Linked DNA regions of Ketobacter sp. MCCC 1A13808. The protein of the gene in region 1 interacts with the protein of each later gene in a pairwise test. Links are inferred from orthologs where the notes say so. Each region holds a gene or a part of one and is shown in the gene's direction. Other genes may lie near its edges.

What was found. Proteins that work in one complex are often made in the same cells at the same time.
Region 2: the proteins of cysE (region 1) and cysK interact in binary tests that used the Escherichia coli proteins (3 or more experiments, as listed by UniProt). The link is inferred for Ketobacter sp. MCCC 1A13808 from one-to-one orthologs.

Annotation. Positions count from the first base shown.
Region 1 is NZ_VRKW01000018.1:43,675-52,149, reverse strand. What follows is about bases 5,654-8,475. They hold cysE (serine O-acetyltransferase), read left to right. Parts: upstream 5,654-6,572; coding sequence 6,573-7,379; downstream 7,380-8,475. Other genes in these bases: FT643_RS20680 (IscS subfamily cysteine desulfurase), read left to right, coding at 8,032-8,475; iscR (Fe-S cluster assembly transcriptional regulator IscR), read left to right, coding at 7,460-7,948; FT643_RS20695 (RNA methyltransferase), read left to right, coding at 5,766-6,536. In the rest of the region: tRNA preQ1(34) S-adenosylmethionine ribosyltransferase-isomerase QueA, read left to right, coding at 1-75; tRNA guanosine(34) transglycosylase Tgt, read left to right, coding at 109-1,224; preprotein translocase subunit YajC, read left to right, coding at 1,261-1,596; protein translocase subunit SecD, read left to right, coding at 1,667-3,529; protein translocase subunit SecF, read left to right, coding at 3,540-4,457; FT643_RS20705 (hypothetical protein), read right to left, coding at 4,539-4,676; FT643_RS20700 (inositol monophosphatase family protein), read right to left, coding at 4,832-5,641.
Region 2 is NZ_VRKW01000001.1:153,661-158,593, forward strand. What follows is about bases 1,984-4,933. They hold cysK (cysteine synthase A), read left to right. Parts: upstream 1,984-2,949; coding sequence 2,950-3,918; downstream 3,919-4,933. Other genes in these bases: FT643_RS00710 (hypothetical protein), read right to left, coding at 1,984-2,686; FT643_RS00720 (PilZ domain-containing protein), read right to left, coding at 3,978-4,349; FT643_RS00725 (DUF1631 family protein), read right to left, coding at 4,358-4,933. In the rest of the region: FT643_RS00700 (vWA domain-containing protein), read right to left, coding at 1-610; FT643_RS00705 (AAA family ATPase), read right to left, coding at 613-1,455; more of FT643_RS00710, read right to left, coding at 1,676-1,983.

The DNA of each region.
Region 1 (8,475 bases):
CTAAATGCTTATGCCCATGCGGTGCGGCAGCAATACCGTTTTTATAGCTATGGCGATGCCATGTTAATTCTTTGAAGCCCAGGAGCAGTCAATGATGGACACCAAAGCATGAAGTTTGACCTGATTAACACCGACGCAGGCGCCCGTCGCGGGCGCTTGCATTTTGAGCGGGGCACCGTGGAAACACCGGCCTTTATGCCGGTTGGCACCTATGGTTCGGTGAAAGCCGTGCTGCCGAAAGAGGTGGCTGATATCGGCGCCCATATTATTCTAGGTAATACTTTCCATTTAATGCTGAGGCCAGGCACGGACATTATTAAATTGCACGGTGATTTGCATGATTTCATGCAGTGGCGCGGCCCGATCCTGACAGACTCCGGTGGGTTTCAGGTGTTTTCGCTGGGTAAGATGCGCAAAATTTCCGAAGAAGGTGTTAAATTTCAGTCCCCTGTTGACGGTAGCCCGGTATTCCTAAGCCCCGAAATTTCAATGCAGGTGCAGCGGGATTTGGGTTCCGATATTGTCATGATATTCGATGAGTGCACGCCTTATCCTGCAACGGAGCAGCAGGCCCGCGACTCAATGGCGCTGTCATTGCGTTGGGCCAGACGCAGCAAAGTGGCGCACGGGGATAATCCGTCTGCGCTGTTTGGCATTGTGCAAGGTGGCATGTACGAAAATTTGCGGCTGGAATCGCTGGCCGGTTTGAAAGAGATCGGTTTTGACGGCTATGCCATCGGTGGGTTGTCGGTGGGTGAGCCGAAAGAGGAAATGCTGGCGGTGTTGAACTATCTGCAGCCCCACATGCCTAACGACCGGCCTCGATACCTCATGGGGGTAGGCAAGCCGGAAGACCTAGTAGAAGGCGTGCGTCGCGGTGTGGATATGTTCGATTGTGTGATGCCCACTCGAAATGCCCGAAACGGGCATCTATTTACCGCGGACGGGGTGGTCAAAATCCGTAACACCGTACATAAAACCGATACCGGGCCATTGGAAGAAGGCTGTGATTGCTACACCTGCAATAACTTCTCCCGAGCGTACCTGCATCATCTGGATAAATGTAAAGAAATACTCGGATCGCAATTGAATACGATCCATAATTTGCGCTATTACCAGCGTCTGATGGCCGGTTTGCGTAGTGCCATTGAAACGGGTACATTTGAGCGCTTTGTGGCTGACTTCTACCAACGGCGGGGCATTCCGGTGCCGGCGTTAGGCTGAATACTCTAATTTAACTGTAAACAACTTGAGGTAAGTATGAGCTTTTTTATAGCAGATGCTATGGCTGAACCAGGAGCCGTAGCGGCTCAACAGGGTAACCCGATGACGTTCTGGGGCATGATGATTGTCATGGTTGCCATATTCTATTTTATGATTATCCGGCCTCAATCCAAGCGTAACAAAGAACACAAGGCGTTGATGGGTGCACTAAGCAAAGGCGATGAAGTGGTATTGTCCGGCGGTATGATGGGCAAGGTGACTAAAGTTGTGGATGAATACGTTGTAGTGGACGTTGCGAACAACGTAGAAATTTCCTTTCAAAAAGCCGCTGTAACGGCAGTCCTGCCCAAAGGCACTTTGAAAAGCATTTAATGATCTGAATGGCGTCATCAAGGAAGATGGCCCGTAACGACCGACGACGAAAAGAATAGGGTCAACCCCCATGAATAAATATCCGCTGTGGAAGAACCTGGTGGTGCTGGTAGTCGCACTGTTTGGGTTGATTTACGCATTACCCAATTTGTATCCGGATGATCCGGCATTGCAGATAACCGCAAAAAAAGCCGGTGAAAAAACCAGCCAGGAACCGTTGGATCGCGCAGTGCAGGCGTTGGAAAAGGCGGGTATCGAGGTCAAACGATCGGGTTTGCTGGACGATTCCGCCTTAATCCGTTTTAACACGATTGATGACCAGATTAATGCGAAAGAAGTGGTTCAGGATACGCTGCACGAAAATTATGTGGTGGCCATGAATCTGGCGCCCAACACACCCGGATGGTTGAAAGAATTGGGTGCCGCTCCGATTAAGTTAGGCCTCGACTTGCGCGGTGGAGTGCACTTCCTGATGGAAGTGGATATGGAAAAGGCAACGCAAACCCGGCTGGACAACACCCTGAATGGCATCCGGGATCGGCTGCGAGAAGAGCGCATCCGTTATAAGCAGGCATCGCGGGAAGATAGCCAGATCCGGCTCAGTTTTACCAAAAGTGTCGATATCGATGCAGTGCGTACTATTCTGCGTTCCGAGTTTAAGGAGTTTTTGGTTCAGGAAGAAGAAGCCGATAATCAAACCACGCTGATGCTGTCGCTGTCTGAGCAGTCGGCAAAGGACATTAAAGATTATGCCATTAGCCAGAACTTAACCAGCTTGCGTAATCGTGTGAATGAGTTGGGGGTAGCAGAGCCGGTCGTTCAGCGCCAGGGTGCTGACCGCATTGTTATTCAGTTACCAGGAATCCAGGACACTGCGGAAGCAAAACGCATCATCGGTCGTGCAGCCAATCTGGAATTCCGTTTGGTGGATTGGGAAAATGATCCGCTTACCCGTCGCGCGCCCATTGGTTCCGAGTTTTTGAATATGCGGGGTACAGGGCAGCCGGTGTTGTTGAAAAAAGACGTAATCGTCACCGGCGATCGAGTTATTAACGCCAACACCGGGTTTGACGAAAACGGGCGGCCCCAGGTAAATATCGAGCTGGATACGGTCGGTGGCCGGCGCATGCTGAAACAAACCAGTAAGCACGTGAAAGATTCCATGGCAGTGGTGTTTATTGAACTCGAGCCGGAAAAACGTAAGGTGATGGAAGGTGGCGTTGAAATTGAAAAGATTTTCACTAAAGAAACCCGGGAAGTAATCAACGTCGCAACCATTCAGAGCTCACTGGGCTCAAGCTTCCGTATCACCGGGTTAGACAGCCCGGCAGAAGCGAAAGAGCTGTCTTTGCTGTTAAGAGCCGGTGCATTGGCGGCCCCCATGTATTTTGTGGAGGAGCGGACCGTCGGGCCCAGTTTAGGCCAACAGAATATCAAGGCGGGTCTGATGTCCCTGGTTGCGGGATTCTCGTTGGTTATGTTGTTCATGATCGCGTACTACAAGCTGTTCGGGCTGATCGCGAATACAGCACTGTTAATGAATTTGTTGTTACTGGTGGCGATCATGTCCATCATTCCTGGCGCGACACTGTCATTGCCCGGAATGGCCGGTATCGTATTAACCGTGGGGATGGCGGTGGATGCCAATGTCCTGATTTTTGCACGCATAAAAGAAGAAATGGCCAACGGCGTTTCACCCCATGCTGCGATCAATGCGGGTTACGATCGAGCTTTTCTTACTATTTTGGATGCGAACATTACTACGTTGCTGGTCGGGCTGGTCCTGTTTGCTTTTGGCTCCGGTCCCGTTAAAGGATTCGCAGTCACGCTGTCCATCGGCATACTCACTTCCATGTTTACAGCTATTGTCGGGACTCGCGCAATCGTGAATCTCATATACGGTGGCCGTGCATTGAAAAAATTAAGCATATAAAGAGGCCATCATGAATAAAACGACGACATTTAATTTCATGGGTGCCCGCCACATTATGGGGGCGATGTCCGTACTGCTTATTATCGGCTCCATTATTTCTATCTCAATTAATTTTCTTGAGCTGGGTCTGGATTTTACCGGTGGTACCCAGATTGAAGTGGAATACCCCCAAGCTGCGCAGTTGGAAGCCATTCGTGATGAATTAAAGGGCAGTGCATATCCCGATGCGACGGTTCAGCACTTTGGTCGCCCGGAGGAGGTTCTGGTTCGTGTTCCGCCAGTGGACGGTGAAGACAAAGACCAGGTTGGAGCACAAATTCTGCAGATATTGCAAGGCCATAGCGAAAGTGTCCGGCTAAAGCGTGTGGAATTTGTTGGTCCGCAGGTCGGCGAGGAGTTGAGGGATAAGAGTGGTACCGCGCTGATTCTTGCGTTGGGTTTAATGCTGATCTATATCACGTTGCGCTTTCGGTTTAAGTTTGCGGTGGGTGCGGTGATGGCTTTGTTCCATGACGTCATTATCACAATGGGCTTTTTCTCAGTGACTCGATTAACTTTCGACTTGACGGCCTTGGCAGCAATATTGGCTGTTATTGGTTACTCCCTCAATGACACGATCGTGGTATTTGACCGGGTTCGCGAGAATTTCCGTAGAGACCGGGGCGCGACACCCGCTGAGATTATTAATAATTCGCTTAATCAGACGCTTAGCCGGACGTTAGTGACATCGTTGACGACGCTGTTGGTGTTGATCGCATTGGCACTTTTGGGAGGAGAAATGATATTTGCGTTCGCAATCGCATTGATCGTGGGCATTGTCGTGGGGACCTATTCTTCAATCTATGTGGCGAGCAATCTTCTGCTAGTTCAGAAAATAAGCCGTGAAGATTTTATGGAGCAGGAAAAAGCGGCAGACGATATGCCCTGAGCAGAACCAGTCGGTCGACAAATAAAAACGCCGGCTTCAAGCCGGCGTTTTTATTGGGATTCGTGTACAGAGTGTGTCCGATTAGTAGCGTCGTTGCTCGGGGCGACGAGCCTCCACCGGAATGGGGATTGGCTTTAGTTCTGGTTCAATATGCTGCGGCGGTAGAGTGAAGTTCTGTAAGAAGGCCGTCAGTAACGCTTTGATTTCTTGCCAATTCATATTCTTATCCTCGCTCTCAGCGACCCAATACAGTCGCACTGAATTCAGTATAGCGAAAAAATGCCTTGATGGCAGGGGTTTGAGCAAGAAATTACTTTTTTATGACATTAGCAGGCCTGGCGGACAAACCTGCTACGTTAGATAGCCTGTTTGGATCAGGATTGGTAATGGGGTGCCATATGGGGATGAATTGTTTGTAGCATGGGCTTAAATAACTTAGGTGGCGCACATACAATATTGCCGGACTTCGCATAATCCGATCCGCCCCGGGGGTCACCGACTAATCCACCGGCTTCTGTAATCAGTAGTGCTCCTGCCGCCAAGTCCCATTCTGACAAGCCGAACTCCCAAAAACCGTCGTAACGACCGGCGGCCACATAGGCCAGATCCAGTGCTGCGGCACCCGCTCGGCGTATGCCGGCGGTGGTTTGGGTAAAATCCCCCAAGATCCCCATGTAAGCATTAAAATAACGCTTCTGATCCGGACGGAACGGAAAACCGGTGGAAAGCAGGGCTCCGTCCAGTTTGGCCTGCTTACTGACGCGTATACGGCGACCGTTAAGCTGGGCTCCACGTCCGCGGCTGGCCGTAAATTCTTCTTTGGATACCGGATCCAGGACAACCCCGACTTCAGTTTGGCCACGGACTTTCAGGGCGATAGAAATCGCAAACTGCGGCACACCGTGGATGAAATTGGTGGTTCCGTCCAATGGGTCAATAACCCATACATAATCTTTGTCCCGGCCCTCAACCAGGCCATTTTCTTCGCCCAGAAAGCAGTGGTCCGGGTATCGTTTCTGCAAACCTTCGATGATGCGCTGCTCAGACGCCCGGTCTACTTTAGTAACATAGTCATGTGTGCCTTTGGACTCTACTTCAATAGACTCCACCTGCTCATAGGCTTTGTAGATCATCTCGGCGGTAGAGCGGGCTACGCCCAGCGCGGTATTCAGCATGGGATGCATGATATTAATTACCTGGAATTCGTGGTTCATAGGATTATGGGTTGCGCATGATAGCAGAAAGCAACCGTCAGCTTGAGCAAAATCTGGTACCATTCGCCTCCTTTTTCGCTATCTGGACAGACTCATGGAATCACTTAATCGACTTCGTATCGTCATGATTAATACCAGCGACTCCGGCAACATCGGGGCGGCAGCGCGAGCAATGAAGACCATGGGGGTGAGCGATTTGTGCTTAGTGGCTCCGAAAGAATACCCCACGGCAAAAGCGACCGCCCGAGCCACTGGTGCGGCGGACCTGTTGCACCGGGCTACGGTGGTCGATACTCTGGAGCAGGCAATCGGGGATTGCCAATTGGTGTTCGGAACCAGTGCCCGAATGAGGACAATACCCTGGCCGTTGATGACGCCAAGGGAGGCTGCCCAGGTTGTCATGAATGAGCCGCAGGGTGCGGATATCGCCATTGTGTTTGGCAGGGAAGACGCTGGCTTAACAAATGAAGAACTGCGACGCTGTCATTATCACATCAGTATTCCGGGTAACGAGGCATATTCAGTTTTAAATATTGCCGCTGCAGTGCAGGTTATATGTTATGAAATGCGCATGAATGCGTTAGCCAGCAAAGAGAGTGAGCAGGAAGGTGCGGCTGCGCCGATGATGCCGTTGGAATTCCGGGAGTGGGATGAGCCTTTGGTTACATCCGAGGATATGGAGCGATTTATGAAGCATTTTGAAGAGACCTTGCTTGATATAGGCTTCTACGATCCCAATAATCCTAAACAGCTGATCACACGAGCCCGCCGATTGTTTATGCGTACCCGTATGGATCGTCTGGAAATGAATTTGATGCGCGGCGTTTTGTCCACGGTTCAGAAACGTGTAAAAAAAGAGCCGTAGCTGCTCACAGACAGATAAAGGTAGATAGGTAGCCTCATGCTAGAAGGCGTTCGTGAAGATATACAATCGGTATTCCATCGGGATCCTGCGGCCCGCAACAGCGTTGAGGTGTTGCTTAACTATCCCGGATTGCACGCGGTGTTATTTCACCGCCTGGCTCATCGACTTTGGAAGATGAACTTTAAATTGCTTGCCCGTTGTATCTCCACCTTCTCCCGTTGGCTAACCGGTATCGAAATTCACCCGGGGGCTACTATCGGGCGTCGCTTTTTCATTGATCACGGCATGGGCGTGGTAATTGGAGAAACGGCGGAAGTTGGCGATGATGTAACCCTTTATCATGGGGTTACCCTGGGGGGAACCAGCTGGAATAAAGGCAAGCGCCATCCGACATTGTCAAACGGTGTGGTGGTTGGTGCCGGGGCGAAGGTGCTGGGCCCAATTACCGTCGGGGTCAATGCCCGCATCGGCTCCAATGCCGTAGTGACCAAAGATGTTCCCGCAGAAGCGACCGCGGTGGGGATTCCCGGAAGGATCATTTGCAAAGATGAGGATGGCGATTGTCAGAAGGAAAAACAGCGCCAGGCCATGGCCAGTAAAATCGGCTTCGATGCTTATGGGATGACGTCGGATATGCCGGACCCGATTGCGCAATCACTGAAGCATATGTTGGACCACATGCATGCAGTGGACAAAAAGATTTCGGCAATGAGTAATGCGCTCGAGAAAATGGGTACAGACTGTGGTAAACAACTACCTGAAATCCGGGATGACCTGTTTCAACAGGGTAATAAATCCGAGACTGCGGTCGACTTAGTTGCCAAGGCTTCAAAAGTTGACTGATATACCAGGAAGCAGCAGAATGTTGTTTTAAGCCTGCACTTAGCGTGGCGCGGGCTCCCTTAGCCTGCGGAGGCTCTCACATGAAACTCACCACCAAAGGTCGATATGCTGTGACCGCAATGCTGGATCTTGCATTGCACGCACAGTCCGTTCCGGTCAGTCTGGCGGATATTTCTGAGCGGCAGGGCATTTCCATTTCCTACCTGGAACAACTTTTCGCAAAATTACGTAAAAATGAGCTGGTGTCCAGTGTTCGTGGCCCGGGTGGCGGTTATCGCCTGAGCCGTGAAGCGGCGGCTATTTTTGTCGCACAAATCATTGATGCTGTTGATGAAAAAGTCGATGTGACCCGCTGCGCCGGGCAAGGGGATTGTCAGGACGGTGAAACCTGCCTGACCCATGAGTTGTGGCAGGATTTGAGTCACCAGTTACACGATTTTCTCTCGAATATCAGCTTGCAAAGTCTGGTTGATCGGGCTGCTGTTCGGAAGGTGGCAGATCGGCAGGATAAGTATCAGCAAGACAAGAGTATAACCGCAGACAGAGTGCCTTTGAGCGAAATTGAATAGCGGCCAAACGCCCGGATTTTGCGCCTACGTACCCCGCTCCACTATAATGCCTCGCCCGTAATGTCGTCGAAGATGAGAGACTAATGCGCCCCGTTTATCTGGATTATGCTGCAACTACCCCTATGGATCCTGCCGTCGCCCAAATTATGGCTGACTACCTTACGTTGGATGGCGTATTCGCTAATCCGGCATCCCGTTCCCATATTTATGGTTGGCAGGCTGAAGAAGCTGTGGAAACCGCGCGTCAGAAAGTGGCGGCATTAATCGGCGCGGAAGCGCGGGAAATCGTCTGGACGTCGGGAGCGACGGAGTCGGATAATCTTGCCATCAAGGGCGTGATGGAATCCCGCCTGGACGCAGGGCAGGGCAGTGGCAAGCATATCGTAACCTCCGCAATCGAGCACAAAGCAGTGCTGGATACCTGCCAATATCTTGAATCACGATATGGCTTCCAGGTGACCTACCTGAGACCGGACCCGAAGGGGTTGATTTACCCGGATCAGGTGTTGGAGGCGCTTCGCGAGAAC
Region 2 (4,933 bases), on another replicon or contig:
CCAGCTGATCAGGCATCCCACTACGGGTAAACTTACGTAAGCGACGTAAAGCCATCTTAATGTTACGCACGCCCAAATCAACCGAATCGTCCAGATTACGATACTGGCGTTTTTCCCAGACTTTTATCGCTTTGCCAGTCCGTCCCGGTCCCGCCATGCGGAATCCAGCCGGATTCTGACCATACGCGCCAAACGGGGATGTTCCGCCGGTGCCAATCATTTTATTACCGCCCTGATGACGCTTTTTCTGCTCTTCCAGGCGCTTCTTGAACTCCTCCATGAGCTTATCAAGATCGCCTAACTCCTTGAGCTTTTCGTACTCTTCTTTGCTCAGGTTTTTTTCAATTTCTTTGCGCAGCCAATCGTCCGGTATCAAGTTTTCAAACAATTCATCCAGCACTTCCAGCCCTTCAAAATACTTTTTGAAAGCCTGGTCGAATTTATCAAAGTGCTTTTCGTCCTTGACCAATACCGTTCGGGACAGGTAATAAAACTGATCCATGTCTGCATAAATGACACCTTGTTCCAGCGCCGACAACAAGTCCAGGTATTCCCGAATACTGACCGGGACTTTGCCTTCATGCAGTTCAAAGAAAAAATCGATTAACATGCTTAGCTCTCACGACGGTGCATGAATGCCAAACGCTCCAGCAAATGAACATCCTGCTCGTTTTTGACCAAGGCGCCATAAAGTGGCGGTATCGCACTTTTGGTGTCACGGTTACGCAATATGTCTTCGGGGATATCGTCGGCCAACAATAATTTCAGCCAATCGATCAATTCTGACGTGGATGGTTTCTTTTTCAGGCCCGGCACCTTGCGCACGTCAAAAAACACCTCCATCGCTTCTTTTAGCAACGTTTTTTTAATGCCGGGAAAATGCACTTCCACGATCTGTTCCATGGTCGGCTTATCGGGGAAATCAATATAATGGAAAAAACAGCGACGCAAGAAAGCATCCGGCAGTTCTTTTTCGTTGTTACTGGTGATGATGACGATAGGCCGTATAGTGGCTTTTATGGTTTCTTGCGTTTCATACACATAGAATTCCATCTTATCCAGTTCTTGCAGCAAATCATTGGGGAACTCGATATCTGCCTTGTCCACCTCATCGATTAGCAATACAACCTGTTCACCGGATTCAAAGGCTTCCCACAATTTACCTTTTTTAATGTAATTTTTGATGTCATGGACTTTATCATTGCCCAACTGAGAATCGCGTAACCGGGATACTGCATCGTATTCGTATAAACCCTGGTGTGCTTTGGTGGTGGATTTAATGTGCCACTGCAGCAGCCGCATGCCCAACCCTTCCGCGACTTGTTCTGCCAGCATGGTTTTACCGGTGCCGGGTTCACCTTTAATCAATAATGGGCGCTGTAACTGGATCGCTGCATTCACCGCTAGTTTAAGATCGTCGGTGGCAACGTACTGATCGGTACCTTGAAATTGCATAGTCTTCGCCTTGAACCATTTTAATTTGGCGACATTATAAACCAAATCCACTTCTCTTGTAGACGTCATGAAGGCCATTAATGTGCCCCGGAGTCTTACCCCGGAAGTCTGATTCCCACTCTATCCACAGAGGAAGGGGTTGAAAATGGCCATACCGGACACATAGGCGGCACAATCGATCAACCCTGGCTGACTATATTTTCAATATATTGAATTCTGATCAGAATTCAGGAGTGCCTAACTGAACCACCCCTCCGATGACCGAAACCTCTTCCGGATTTTTCGGCTTGGCGGCATAGGGACTAACCTCTTCCTGAACGAGTACAGCAGCAGATGCTGCGACCGGCTCTGGCTGTTCTACCGTGGCAACGTGTTGCTGCAACCCCGCTTGTTGCACCTGATGGCGGATTGCGGATACCTGCGAGAGCAGATTCTGCCGACAAGCCGACGCGTTATACTGGGCATCCGTCACCTGCTGTTCATAGGCCACGCCACTGGCAACGGCAGACCTTACTAATTCGGCTGCCTGACGATCAGCGAGCTGCAGCTGTTCACTCACCTGCTCCAGAACCCGTTTGGTGGCCTGCAACTTTCCGCTATCCTCCATCGGGCTCTGCAGTAGCTTTTCAGCTACAGAACAGCTGTCCATAACGCGCTTGAAGCCCGCTAGCGTGCGCTCCGTTTCCAGAGCCACACGGCTTCGTTTTACTTTCGCTAACGAAATTTTCTCCACCAGCTGGTCGCAACGCCGAAACTGCACACCGAGCGAACCTACCCGCAAAACCGTGGGGGTTACTGCAAGTGCCTGCTGGCTCATGGTTTCATACTCATTGAATTTTGTCTGGGCCTGGGTCAGCGCGCCTTGGTCCAAGGCCATGCGGACCTCCCCGCAGCGATCCAGACTCGCTTGGGCCAACGTCATAGCTTCCAGTCTGGCAATATTATCCTCTACCAGACTGCAGCGCCGGGCTTCCCGCTGGATGTAACTATTGTCCTGAACCACCTGCGCCGCGATCGTCTTGGCGCGCTCCAGATGCGATAAATATTGTGCAAAATGCTCGCGCGCAGCAGACGCGTCCGTTCTACTCACTTTCGATGCCTGATTGCAATACTCCAGGCCCGCTCTGAACACCTGATCAGCTACCACATCCGCGGCGTCATTCTGTCCAGCAGTGACGGTGGTTGCCGCACACAGACCACTGCAAAAAGCGGCCAACATCCAATATTTCATAAGTCCCTCACATCCCGACGGTCATTTAACATCTTTATAAAAGGCTAGCAGTGAACCTCCTCGGCAGTGGGATGAAAGTTTGAACAGCCCCACAATAAAACGGGCACTAAGTGGCACTTCCGGGCAATAAATTGGTCAATGTGAACACTGCCACAATGGCTCTGTGAACTGGGTTGCCGCATTGAAAATGCATAACAAGGGAGTAGAATCCTTCACTGCACAACCTTTTCGCGTTGGGATTTTTCATTAACTGGATATTTACAATGACTAAAATATACGAAGACAATTCTTTCACCATTGGTAATACCCCCTTAGTTCGATTGAAAAATCTAACGCCACATACGGTGTTAGCGAAAATTGAAAGCCGTAATCCGGCGTTTTCTGTCAAGTGCCGCATCGGCGCTAATATGGTTTGGCAAGCAGAAAGTGACGGCTTGTTAAAACCAGGCATGGAGTTGGTCGAACCCACCAGCGGAAATACCGGTATCGCTTTGGCCTATGTCTGCGCCGCACGCGGCTATAAATTAACGCTGACCATGCCGCAGACAATGAGTCTGGAACGGCGCAAGGTACTCAAGGCGCTGGGCGCTAATCTGGTGCTAACAGAAGGTCCGAAAGGCATGAAAGGAGCGATCGCCAAAGCGGCCGAAATTGTGGAACAAAGCGGCGGTAAAACGATTATGCTGCAACAATTCGAAAATCCGGCAAATCCCGGTATCCATGAAAAAACCACCGGCCCCGAAATCTGGGAAGACACGGACGGCGCAGTGGATATTTTCGTAGCCGGTGTCGGCACCGGAGGCACACTCACCGGCGTTAGCCGATATATAAAACACACCAAACAGAAACCCATTCAATCCATCGCAGTAGAGCCAGTGGATTCTCCGGTAATAAGCCAGACATTGGCGGGGGAAGAATTGAATTTCGGGCCTCATAAAATACAAGGTATCGGTGCCGGGTTTGTGCCCGAGAATCTGGACCTGAAAATGGTAGACGGGGTTGAACAGGTGAGCAATGACGATGCCATCAAATACGCCCGCCTGCTGATGGAAAAGGAAGGCATACTTGCGGGTATTTCCTGCGGTGCTGCCGTTTGTGCCGCCATCCGGAGAGCAGACAGACCCGAAAATAAAGGCAAAACCACTGTGGTCATTCTGCCGGATTCCGGCGAACGCTACTTAACGTCGGTGTTATTCGAAGGTGTATTCAGCGACAACGAGAGCGTGCAATAGTAAACGCGCGATGCCCCCTCTGGCGAAAATGATCGGAGGGGATTGGGATTGACCCTGAGCTACGGCTCTTTACGCTCTCGTTCCGCACGCTGATCCACCATTCTAGACCAGGATTCAAAGTCGGTATTTTCGGCATCGAAAATTTCAAAGCCCGCAAAGTACCATCCATCATCACCGGTAGGACTGATCCATTTTACTTCCGTGGTGAGAAAAAACCGCCCCTGTTCCCCGGATATTTCAACCAGAATTTCTGAGATAAGGCCTTGTTCAACAGGCTCACTCATATAAATTTTTAAACCCCGCTGAGAAAGATCAACCGTCTCACAGGCGATAACCTTCTGAATGTACCCACCTTCAGCGTCATCTATGGTTACTTCCAGATAAGCATCTTCTTTGCGGCTTTGTCGTTTATGACTGCGTTGATCTGCCATATTTTATCCTATCGTTTTTCTTTCTGAATACTTCTGACTACCCGTTCCAAGGTACTATCAAAAGCCGACCCTGTATCCAGAATTGAAACTGCGCCGTAGACCATCAAACGCGCCAATTCCTGCTTATCTATTTCCAAAATCTTGATACCGACGCGATTCACGAACACCAATTTATCGCGACCCCGGATTTTTACGGCCAGCTTACACCTTAGTTCGCCCTCAGACGTTTGCTGCGCGATCCACCCGCCCACCTGAATCTGCTCGATTGCTTGCATAGCGGCAGTCATTTCGTGTTCGCTAATAGTTCTGGGGGCTATAAAGTCACCCACCTCATCAGCTTCCGTTTCCGTTTTCTCTAAAGCCAGAGCGGAGTTCTGTAGTATTTCTTCGGTGCGGGATTCGGTTGCGTCAACGCGGTCTACCTTATCCTCTTGCGGCTCTAACAGTAGCGCTGCTTTTCTGGCTTCTTCTTCCTTGGCAGCGCGCAAGCGGGCTTCCGCTTCTGCCTGTCGTTTGCGGGCCGCTTCGCGTTTTTGTTCTTCGTTGGCCTGTAGCCACTTGGCATGTAATTGATTTAACGCGCT